2 regions of the Bradyrhizobium sp. CCBAU 11357 genome follow, and region 2 is predicted to be linked to the other one. Evidence: predicted binding sites of a transcription regulator. Region 2 holds the regulator's gene; the other holds the start of a gene.
What was found. Region 2 encodes PhoB, which activates phosphate uptake and scavenging genes when phosphate is short. Its sites were predicted from a motif close to TGTCATNNANCTGTCAT; they were not measured.

Region 1: the regulator PhoB is predicted to act here: its motif matches at 2,298-2,314, upstream of ugpB (sn-glycerol-3-phosphate ABC transporter substrate-binding protein UgpB).

What each region holds. Positions count from the first base shown of each region.
Region 1 covers NZ_LBJW01000112.1:235,349-240,579, reverse strand. Annotated here, with positions in the region: gene XI05_RS35100 (MarR family winged helix-turn-helix transcriptional regulator) at 1-184, opposite strand, end outside; gene XI05_RS35095 (organic hydroperoxide resistance protein) at 340-765, shown strand; gene XI05_RS35090 (CaiB/BaiF CoA transferase family protein) at 943-2,148, shown strand; gene ugpB (sn-glycerol-3-phosphate ABC transporter substrate-binding protein UgpB) at 2,368-3,684, shown strand; gene ugpA (sn-glycerol-3-phosphate ABC transporter permease UgpA) at 3,733-4,614, shown strand; gene ugpE (sn-glycerol-3-phosphate ABC transporter permease UgpE) at 4,614-5,231, shown strand, end outside.
Region 2 covers NZ_LBJW01000095.1:86,044-91,274, reverse strand. Annotated here, with positions in the region: gene argF (ornithine carbamoyltransferase) at 1-563, opposite strand, end outside; gene XI05_RS14580 (aspartate aminotransferase family protein) at 563-1,771, opposite strand; gene XI05_RS14575 (GcrA family cell cycle regulator) at 2,231-2,743, shown strand; gene phoB (phosphate regulon transcriptional regulator PhoB) at 3,006-3,713, opposite strand; gene phoU (phosphate signaling complex protein PhoU) at 3,728-4,444, opposite strand; gene pstB (phosphate ABC transporter ATP-binding protein PstB) at 4,456-5,231, opposite strand, start outside.

The sequences.
Region 1 (5,231 bases), on a different contig from region 2:
CCTTGACCGGCACGTCGTCGCGCTCCCACAGCACCAGCATGACCAGATATTGCGGATAGGTCAGGCCGAGCCGATCGAGCAGCGGCTTGTAGACGCGGTTGAAGGCGTGCGTGGCGGAATAGACCGCAAAGCAGATCTGGTTGTCGAGGCGAAGCGGGTCGACCGCCGTTGATTTCCGGGCCATGACGAATCTCGTGCGTTTCTCCCATTCTGGGCCCGGCCGGCGGCACATTCAATTGCGAACAATTAAATGTGAGACACGCAGATTTAGATTGCGCGCAATCTAATTGCCTGCGATAAAGCTGGCACCCCAACCTGGAAAGACCCGAGGAGACGAAAATGTCCGTGAACGTCCTCTACAAGACCAGCGCCAAGGCCACCGGCGGCCGCGACGGCCATGCTGCGACCCTCGACGGCGCGCTCGACGTCAAGCTCACCACGCCGAAGGAGCTCGGCGGCGGCGGCGGCGCCGGCAACAATCCCGAGCAGCTGTTCGCGGCCGGCTATGCCGCCTGCTTCATCGGCGCGATGAAGTTCGTGGCTTCGCAGGGCGGCCCGAAGGTTCCGGGCGACGCCTCCGTCACCTCGACCGTCGGCATCGGCCCGCGCTCGGAAGGCGGCTTCGGCCTCGACATCGATCTTGCCGTCTCGCTGCCGGGCCTTGCCCGCGCGGAGGCCGAGGCGCTGGTCGCCAAGGCCCACCAGGTGTGCCCGTACTCCAATGCCACGCGCGGCAATGTCGACGTTCGCCTGACGGTCGTCTGATCGGCAGCTTGGATTGGCTGGCCCGGGATCCCCCTCGGGCCGGCCGCTTCCGACCGAATTTGCCACGCCGCGGCATGGCTGGCGGCCACGCATGCGGCCCTACGCGAGGGCCCATTGCTGGCGCAAACAAACCTCGCTAGTCCTGTGCTCGAACGTCGACACAGGAGAAGCGAAGGCATGAGTTCTGTAGCCGCAACGGGTGCCATGAGCGGACTGCGCGTCATCGATCTCACGCGTGTGCTCGGCGGTCCCTACTGCACCCAGATCCTCGCCGACCACGGCGCCGACGTGATCAAGGTCGAGCCGCCCGCGGGCGACGAGGTGCGCGAATGGGGCCCTCCGTTCCACGAGGAGGATGCGGCCTATTTCGTCGGCATCAACCGCAACAAGCGCTCGATCGGCCTCGACCTCGCCTCCGAAGGCGGGCGTGTCGTGCTGCTGAAGATGCTGGAAACGGCCGACGTCCTGATCGAGAATTTCAAGCCGGGCACGCTGGAGAAATGGGGCATCGGCAACGACGTCCTCGGCAAGAAACTTCCGCGCCTCGTGCATTGCCGGATCTGCGGCTTCGGCGCTGACGGCCCGCGCGGCGGCAACCCAGGCTATGACGCCATCATCCAGGCCATGACCGGCATGATCGCGGCGACCGGCTCGCCCGAGAGCGGGCCGATGCGGATCGGCGTGCCGCTGGTCGACATCACCACCGGACTTTATGCGGCGATCGGCATCCTGATGGCGCTGTCGGAGCGGCAACGTTCGGGCAAGGGCCAGTTCCTGGAGACCACGTTGTACGAGACCGGCCTTGCCATCATGCATCCGCACACCGCGAATTATTTCATGCATGGCAAGCCGCCGAGCCTCACCGGCAACGAGCATCCGAACCTCGTGCCTTACGCGATCTTCCCGACCAAGACCGACAACATCTTCATCGGCGTCGGCAATGACGGCACCTTCCGCAAGCTCGCCAAGGAGATCGGCAAGCCCGAGCTCGGCACTGATCCGCGCTTTGCCCGCAACAAGGACCGCATCGCCAATCGCGAGGCGCTGCGCGCCGAGCTGGCCGCCGTGTTCAGCCAGCACGAGGCCGAGCCGCTGTGTAATCGCCTGCTCGCGGCCGGCTTGCCCGCTGGCCCCGTGCAGAAGATCGACCAGGCGCTGACCAACCCGCACACGATCGCGCGTGGCGATATCATCGAGAAGGACTGGTACAAGGGCGTCGCCTCGCCGATCCGGCTCGACCGCAGCAAGCCCAGCCTGCGCCGCGTGCCGCCGAAATTCAGCCAGCACGCGGCCGAGGTGCTGGGCGAGTTCGGCTACTCCAAGGCCGAGATCGACGCGATGGTCGAAAAAGGCACGGTCTGCGGTCCCGAGCGGAAACGCTAGGGGCCTCACCTCTTCACATCATCCAATGCCGCACTGCGGCGCGCGCACGCATGTGCAGCGCGAATGGCGTTGGCTGACCGCTCCGTGTTCGCCTATTTGACGACTTCCCATTTGGCGGCGCTTGCTGCTTTCGTTTCTCCCGCTTACACAGTCATGTGAACGTCATATGGCGCTGCTAGCGCAAGCGCTTCTTAGTGACGGGCAAGGGAGGTTTTCTTGATGGCTCTTCGACATTTTGGCGCGGCTGCGGCTGTCGCGCTCACGGTTGGTCTCGGCGCCTCGCCGGCACTTGCCGTGACCGAAATCCAGTGGTGGCACGCGATGACCGGCGCCAACAACGACGTCATCGTCAAGCTCGCCAACGACTTCAACGCCACGCAGAGCGACTACAAGGTGATCCCGACCTACAAGGGCAACTACGCCGATACGATGAACGCCGGCATCGCCGCGTTCCGCGCCGGCAACGCGCCGCACATCATGCAGGTGTTCGAGGTCGGCACCGCCACCATGATGGCCGCGACCGGCGCCGTGAAGCCGGTCTACAAGCTGATGGCCGAGACCGGCGAGAAGTTCGATCCGAAGGCCTATCTGCCCGCGATCACCGGCTACTACTCGACCTCGAAGGGCGAGATGCTGTCCTTCCCCTTCAACTCGTCTTCGACCGTGATGTGGGTCAACCTCGACGAGCTGAAGAAGGCCAATGTCGAGATCCCGAAGACCTGGCCTGACGTGTTCGACGCCGCCAAGAAGCTGAAGGCGGCCGGCCATGCCACCTGCGGCTTCTCCAACTCCTGGGTCACCTGGGTCAATCTCGAGCAGCTGTCCGCCTGGCACAACGTGCCGCTGTCGACCAAGGCCAACGGCCTCGACGGCTTCGACACCGTGCTCTCCTTCAACGGGCCGCTCCAGGTCAAGCATCTCGAGAACCTGGTCGAGCTTCAGAAGGACAAGACCTACGACTATGCTGGTCGCACCAATACCGGCGAAGGCCGCTTCACGTCGGGCGAATGCCCGCTCTACCTGACCTCGTCGGCGTTCTTCGGCAACGTCAAGGCGCAGGCCAAGTTCGCCTTCACCGCGGTGCCGATGCCCTATTATCCGGACGCCAAGGGCGCGCCGCAGAACTCGATCATCGGCGGCGCCTCGCTCTGGGTGATGGGCGGCAAGCCGGCGGACGACTACAAGGGCGTCGCGAAGTTCCTGACCTTCCTCTCGGACACCGATCGCCAGGTCTACATCCACAAGGCCTCCGGCTATCTGCCGATCACCAAGGCGGCCTATGAGAAGGCCAAGGCCGAGGGCTTCTACAAGGACCAGCCCTATCTCGAGACGCCGCTGCTCGAGCTGACCAACAAGGAGCCGACCGAGAATTCGCGCGGCCTGCGCCTCGGCAACATGGTGCAGCTCCGTGACGTCTGGGCGGAGGAGATCGAGCAGGCGCTGGCGGGGAAGAAGACCGCCAAGCAGGCGCTGGACGCCGCCGTCGAGCGCGGCAACACCATGCTGCGCCAGTTCGAAAAGACCGCCGTGAAGTAAGGCGACCAGCGGCAGGCCGTCACCGGCCTGCCGCTTCTCTGGGGCATCATGCAAAAGCAAGCCATTTTCCAGTCGAAGCTGTTGCCCTATGCGCTGGTTGCGCCGCAGCTCGCGATCGTCCTGATTTTCTTCTACTGGCCGGCCTTGCAGGCTGTGATCCAGTCCTTCCTGCTCCAGGACGCCTTCGGCCTGTCGACCAGCTTCGTCTGGTTCGACAATTATCTCGAGCTGTTCAGGGAGCGCGCCTATTTCGAGGCGATCCTGCGCACCTTCTTCTTCTCGTTCGCGATCGCGGTGTCGTCGCTGTCGTTCGCGCTGCTGCTCGCCGTGATGGCGGACAAGCCGCTGCGCGGTGTGATGCTCTACCGCACGCTGCTGATCTGGCCCTATGCGGTGGCGCCGCCCGTCGTCGGCGTGCTCTGGATCTTCATGCTGCATCCCTCGCTCGGCGTGCTCTCGCGGTACCTGCGGACGCTGGGCATCGACTGGAATCCGCTGCTCGACGGCGACCAGGCCGCATCGCTGATCATCCTAGCCGCCGCCTGGAAGCAGATCTCCTACAACTTCCTGTTCTTCCTCGCCGGCCTGCAGAGCATCCCTAGAAGCGTGCTCGAGGCCGCCGCGATCGACGGCGCGCGCCCGATGCGCCGGTTCTGGACCGTGACCTTCCCGCTGCTGTCACCGACCATCTTCTTCCTCCTGGTCGTCAACATCGTCTACGCCTTCTTCGACACGTTCGGCATCATCGACACCATGACGCGCGGCGGTCCGGGCAAGTCGACGGAGACGCTGGTCTACAAGGTCTATACCGACGGCCTGCTCGGCGGAAACCTCGGCAGCTCCGCGGCGCAATCCGTGATCCTGATGATCATGGTGATCGTGCTGACGGGCATCCAGTTCCGCTTCGTCGAACGCAAGGTGACCTACTGATGGTCGAGGAAGAAGGCTTCCGGCGCTACATTGCCCATATCATCCTCTGGATCGGGATCGCGATCGTCGCCTTCCCGGTCTATCTCGCCTTCATGGCGTCGACCCAGGACAACGCGGTGATCGCCAACGGGCAGATGTCGCTGCTGCCCGGCGGTCATTTCTTCGAGACCTACTACAAGACCATCTTCGTCGGCACGAGCGGCTCGACGCGCGAGCCGGTCGGCAACATGATGCTGAACTCGCTGGTGATGGCGCTCTTGATCGCGGTCGGCAAGATCGCGATCTCGATCATCTCGGCCTATGCGATCGTGTACTTCCGCTTCCCGTTCCGGATGCCGATCTTCTGGCTCATCTTCATCACGTTGATGCTGCCGGTCGAGGTCCGCATCTATCCGACCTACAAGATCGTCGCCGACCTGCACATGCTCGACAGCTATGCCGGCCTGTCGCTGCCGCTGATCGCATCGGCCACCGCGACGCTGCTGTTCCGCCAGTTCTTCATGACCGTGCCGGACGAGCTGTTGGAAGCCTCGCGCATCGACGGCGCCGGCCCCTTCCGCTTCTTCTGGGATACGCTCTTGCCGCTGTCGCGCACCAACATGGCGGCGCTGTTCGTG
Region 2 (5,231 bases):
GTTGCGACATTGAGCTGGAATTTGAAGCGCTCGGCGGCATGGGCCCAGGACGCCAGCACGTTGTTGTCGTCGCCGGTCCAGGCCACCGTCTTGCCCTCGATCGGGCCGCGATGCTCCTCATAGGTCATGAGGTCGGCCATCACCTGGCAGGGATGCGAACGCCGCGTCAGGCCGTTGATGACGGGCACCGTGGCGTTGGCCGCAAGCTCCAGCAGCGCATCGTGATTGAGGATGCGGATCATGATGGCGTCGACATAGCGCGACAGCACCCGCGCGGTGTCGGCGATGGTCTCGCCGCGGCCGAGCTGCATCTCGGCGCCGGTGAGCATGATCGCCTCGCCGCCGAGCTGACGCATGCCGACGTCGAACGAGACGCGGGTTCGCGTCGAGGGACGCTCGAAGATCATCGCCAGCGTCTTGCCTTCGAGCGGCCTGACCGGCTGCTGCGCCTTCTGCTTCGCCTTCATGGCGGAAGAGGCGGCGAGCATGCTCTTGAGCTCCGACAGCGGCAGCTCGTTGATGTCCAGGAAGTGCTTTGGAGCTTTGTTGGGCGTCGTGCTCATCAGCTTGCCGCCCGCTTGGTCTGACTGGAGGAGATCGCCGTGCAGGCGCGTTCGAGCCGGCCGACGCTGTCCTCGATCTCCGCTTCGGTGACGATCAAGGGCGGCAGGAAGCGCACGACATTGTCGCCGGCCCCGACGGTGAGCAGCTTTTCGGCGCGCAGCGCCGCGACGAGATCGCCCGAGGGCACCACGGCCTTGATGCCGATCAGGAGGCCCTCGCCCCGCACCTCGCTGACGACATCGGGGTGACGATCGATCACGGAGGCGAGCTTCTGCTTGAGCAGCAGCGACATCTTCTGCACGTGGTCGAAGAAGCCGGGCTTGAGCATCACGTCGAGCACGGCGTTGGCAGCCGAGATCGCGAGCGGATTGCCGCCGAAGGTGGAGCCGTGCGAGCCGGGCCCCATGCCGGCGGCCGCATCGGCGGTCGCCAGCACCGCGCCGATCGGGAAGCCGCCGCCGAGCGCCTTGGCGAGCGACATCACGTCCGGTGTGACGCCGGTGCGCTTGTAGGCAAAGAGCTCGCCGGTGCGGCCCATGCCGGTCTGCACCTCGTCGAAGGCGAGCAACAGTCCGCGCTCGTTGCAGAGCTCGCGCAGCGCCTTCAGGAAGGCCGGAGGTGCGGCACGAACGCCACCCTCTCCCTGGATCGGCTCGATGAGAATGCCGGCGGTGTGCGGGCCGATCGCCTTCTTCACGGCGTCGAGGTCGCCGTGCGGCACCTGATCGAAGCCGTCCATCGGCGGACCGAAGCCCTCGAGATATTTCGCGGACCCGGTGGCGGCGAGCGTCGCCAGCGTGCGGCCGTGGAAGGCGCCTTCGAAGGTGATGATGCGATAACGCTCCGGATGGCCCTTGGAAAAGTGATGGTGGCGGACGAGCTTGACCACACCTTCCAGCGCCTCGGCGCCGGAATTGCAGAAGAACACGAAGTCCGCGAAGCTCTCATTGCAGAGGCGGCTTGCGAGCTTCTCGCCATCGGGGCTCTGGAACAGGTTCGACATGTGCCAGAGCTTCGTCGCCTGCTCCTGCAACGCCTTGACCAGCGCGGGATGAACGTGGCCGAGCGCATTCACCGCCACGCCCGAGGTGAAATCGAGATAGCGATCGCCATTGGTCGCGATCAGCCAGCAGCCTTCGCCGCGCTCGAAACCGAGGTCGGCCCTGGCGAAAACGGGGAGCAAATGCGGCGCGGCGCTGTTAGTCATGACGTCACTTGAATGTTGCGGACGGTGTGAGGCACGCATTGCGCAACGCACCATTGACCGGCCCCGGAAAACGAAACGTGCCGCCTTTTAAGGGCGGCACGTGGCACTATCTTATGCTTGGCAAGACGGGTGTCAATGCCGCCCGGAAAGCCTCGCGAAACGCTGATTCCGTAGTCTTGCGGTGCCGATTTTGCGGGTTTTTCACCACGGAACATGTGGAAGCGAGTCGGCGGACTCTTGCGCGGGAGTCACGCCATATTGTAGCGTTTGGATTGTCAGATACGACATCTCGTGCAGTAGTTCTGATCCCAAAAGTCCTCATGTACCGGCGTAAACGTTCGGGCGTCTTGAGCGCGCCCGGCGAGCCTTAAGGGATTCTGGCGGCACGGGTTTTCAAGGCTTTAGGCATTCGCGGCGAAGCCCCCAGGATGGCAGGCGCGCAGCGAGGGAAAGGGTGCAATGACGGTTTTGACCTGGTCCGATGATCGCGTCGAGCAGCTGAAGAAGCTCTGGGAGGCCGGACTTTCGGCCAGCCAGATCGCGGCGGAGCTCGGCAATGTGACCCGCAATGCCGTGATCGGCAAGGTGCACCGGCTCGGCCTGTCCGGCCGCGCCAAGAGCCCTTCATCGGCAGCGCCGCGGCCGCGCAAGGCACGGCCTGCGCAGCACATGATGCGGGTGACGCGACCCGTTGCGCGCGGCAACACCGCGCTGGCGCAGGCCTTCGAGGTCGAGGTGGAAGCCGAGCCGGTGACCTACGACAACGTGGTGCCGATGAGCCAGCGGCTGTCGCTGCTGGAATTGAACGAGGCGACCTGCCACTGGCCGGTCGGCGATCCCTCGAGCCCGGATTTCTTCTTCTGCGGCGGCAAGGCGCTCTCGGGCCTGCCCTATTGCGCCCAGCATTCGCGCGTGGCCTATCAGCCCGCAGCGGACCGCCGTCGGGCACCGGCGAAGCCGAGCACGCGCTGAGCTTGCGATTTCATTGATTGCCAGGACGGCAGCCGTCACGCGATGACGGCTCCAATTATTCGGTGTCATCCCCGCCTAGTGCGCGATTGCGCACGGGGGGCGGGGACCATAACCACAGGGCGCGGTGATTGCGCGAGATGGTTATTGCGAGTCCCCGCCAAACCACGTCCTGTGGTTATGGATCCCGGGCTCGCGCTGCGCGCGCCCCGGGATGACGGTTGAGGGTGTAGCCGCAGCTCACCACACCGACAGCTCGCAAATCTTACGTCTGCTCGGCCTTCGCGAAGCGATCATCCAGCGCGTAGCCGGCGCCGCGGACGGTGCGGATCGGGTCCTGCTCGCGGCCGAGATTGAGCAGCTTGCGCAGGCGGCCGATATGGACGTCGACGGTGCGCTCATCGATATAGATGTCGCGGCCCCAGACGCTATCGAGCAGCTGCTCGCGCGAGAACACGCGGCCGGGATGCTCCAGGAAGAACTCCAGCAGACGATATTCGGTCGGGCCGAGATCGATCGGCCGACCCGAGCGCGCCACGCGGCGCTTGTCGCGATCGAGCTCGATGTCGCCATAGGCGAGCACGGTGGCGAGCCGCTCGGGGCTGGCGCGCCTGAGCAAGCCCTTCACGCGCGCAAGCAGCTCCGGCACCGAGAATGGCTTGACGATGTAATCGTCGGCGCCGGTTGCGAGGCCCCGTACCCGCTCGCTCTCCTCGCCGCGCGCGGTGAGCATGATGATCGGCAGCTGCTTGGTCTCGGGACGGGTCCGAAGCCGCCGGCACAGCTCGATGCCCGACAGGCCCGGCAGCATCCAGTCGAGCACGATCAGATCGGGAATGTGCTCCTTGAGGCGGGTGTCGGCGTCGTCGCCGCGCATCACCGTCTCGACGTCATAGCCGTCGCCTTCGAGGTTGTAGCGGAGAAGCTCGGTGAGAGCTTCCTCGTCCTCTACCACCATAATGCGTGCGCCCATGTTGTCGTCGCTCCTTAGGTATTCGGCACCGTCGTGGCGAAGGTCGTCATGTCGCCCTTCGGCCGCTTGTCGGTGATCGCCTGGCCCTCGATCATGTAGAACACGGTCTCGGCGATGTTGGTGGCGTGGTCGCCGATCCGCTCGATGTTCTTGGCACAGAACATCAGGTGGATGCAGAACGAGATGTTGCGCGGATCCTCCATCATATAGGTGAGGAGCTCGCGGAACAGCGAGGTGCAGATGGCGTCGACTTCCTCGTCGCCCTTCCACACCGCCATCGCCGCCGGCAGGTCGTGCGCGGCATAGGCGTCGAGCACGCTCTTGACCTGCTGCTGCACGAGGTCGGTCATGTGCTCCAGGCCGCGGAACAGCTTGAGCGGATGGAAATCCGTCTCCAGCGCCGCGACGCGCTTGCCCATGTTCTTGGCGAGATCTCCGATGCGCTCGAGATCGGTCGCAACGCGCATGGCGCCGACGATCTCGCGCAGGTCGACGGCCATCGGCTGGCGACGGGCGATGGTGAGCACGGCGCGCTCCTCGATGCGCTTCTGCAGCGCGTCGAGATCGGCGTCGGTGGTGACGACGCGCTGGCCGAGTGCCACGTCGCGGCGGATCAGCGCGTCGACGGAATCGACGATCATGCGCTCGGCGATGCCGCCCATCTCGGCGACCAAGCGGGTGAGCTCCTGAAGGTCGCTGTCGAAGGCCTTTACGGTGTGTTCAGAACCCATGTTCCGTCTCCTCAGCCGAACCGGCCGGTGATGTAATCCTGCGTGCGCCGATCGCTCGGCGACGTGAAGATCTTGCTGGTGTCGTCGAACTCGATCAGCTCGCCGAGATACATGAAGGCGGTCTTGTCGGAGACGCGCGCCGCCTGCTGCATGTTGTGGGTGACGATCGCGATCGTGTAGTTCTCGGACAATTCCTGGATCAGCTCCTCGACCTTGGCGGTCGAGATCGGGTCGAGCGCCGAGCAGGGCTCGTCGAACAGGATCACCTCGGGCCGCACCGCGACGGTGCGGGCGATGCAGAGGCGCTGCTGCTGGCCGCCGGAGAGCGACAGGCCGGAGGCATTGAGCTTGTCCTTGACCTCGTTCCACAGCGCGCCGCCGCGCAGCGCCTTCTCGACGCGGCCGTCCATCTCGGACTTCGAGATCTTCTCGTACAGACGAATGCCGAAGGCGATGTTCTCGTAGATCGTCATCGGGAACGGCGTCGGCTTCTGGAACACCATGCCGACCCGGGCGCGCAGCAGATTGAGGTCGAGCTTGGGGTCGAGGATGTTGGTGTGGTCGAGCAGCAGCTGACCGGTGGCGCGCTGGCCCGGATAGAGATCGTACATCCGGTTGAAGATGCGCAGCAGGGTCGACTTGCCACAGCCCGACGGGCCGATGAACGCCGTGACGCGATTGGTGCCGAGCGCCAGATTGATGTTCTTCAGCGCGTGGTGCTCACCGTAGTAGAAATTCAGGTTGCGCGCGGTGACCTTGGCGGGCGCCTCGGGCAGCGGCTGCGAGC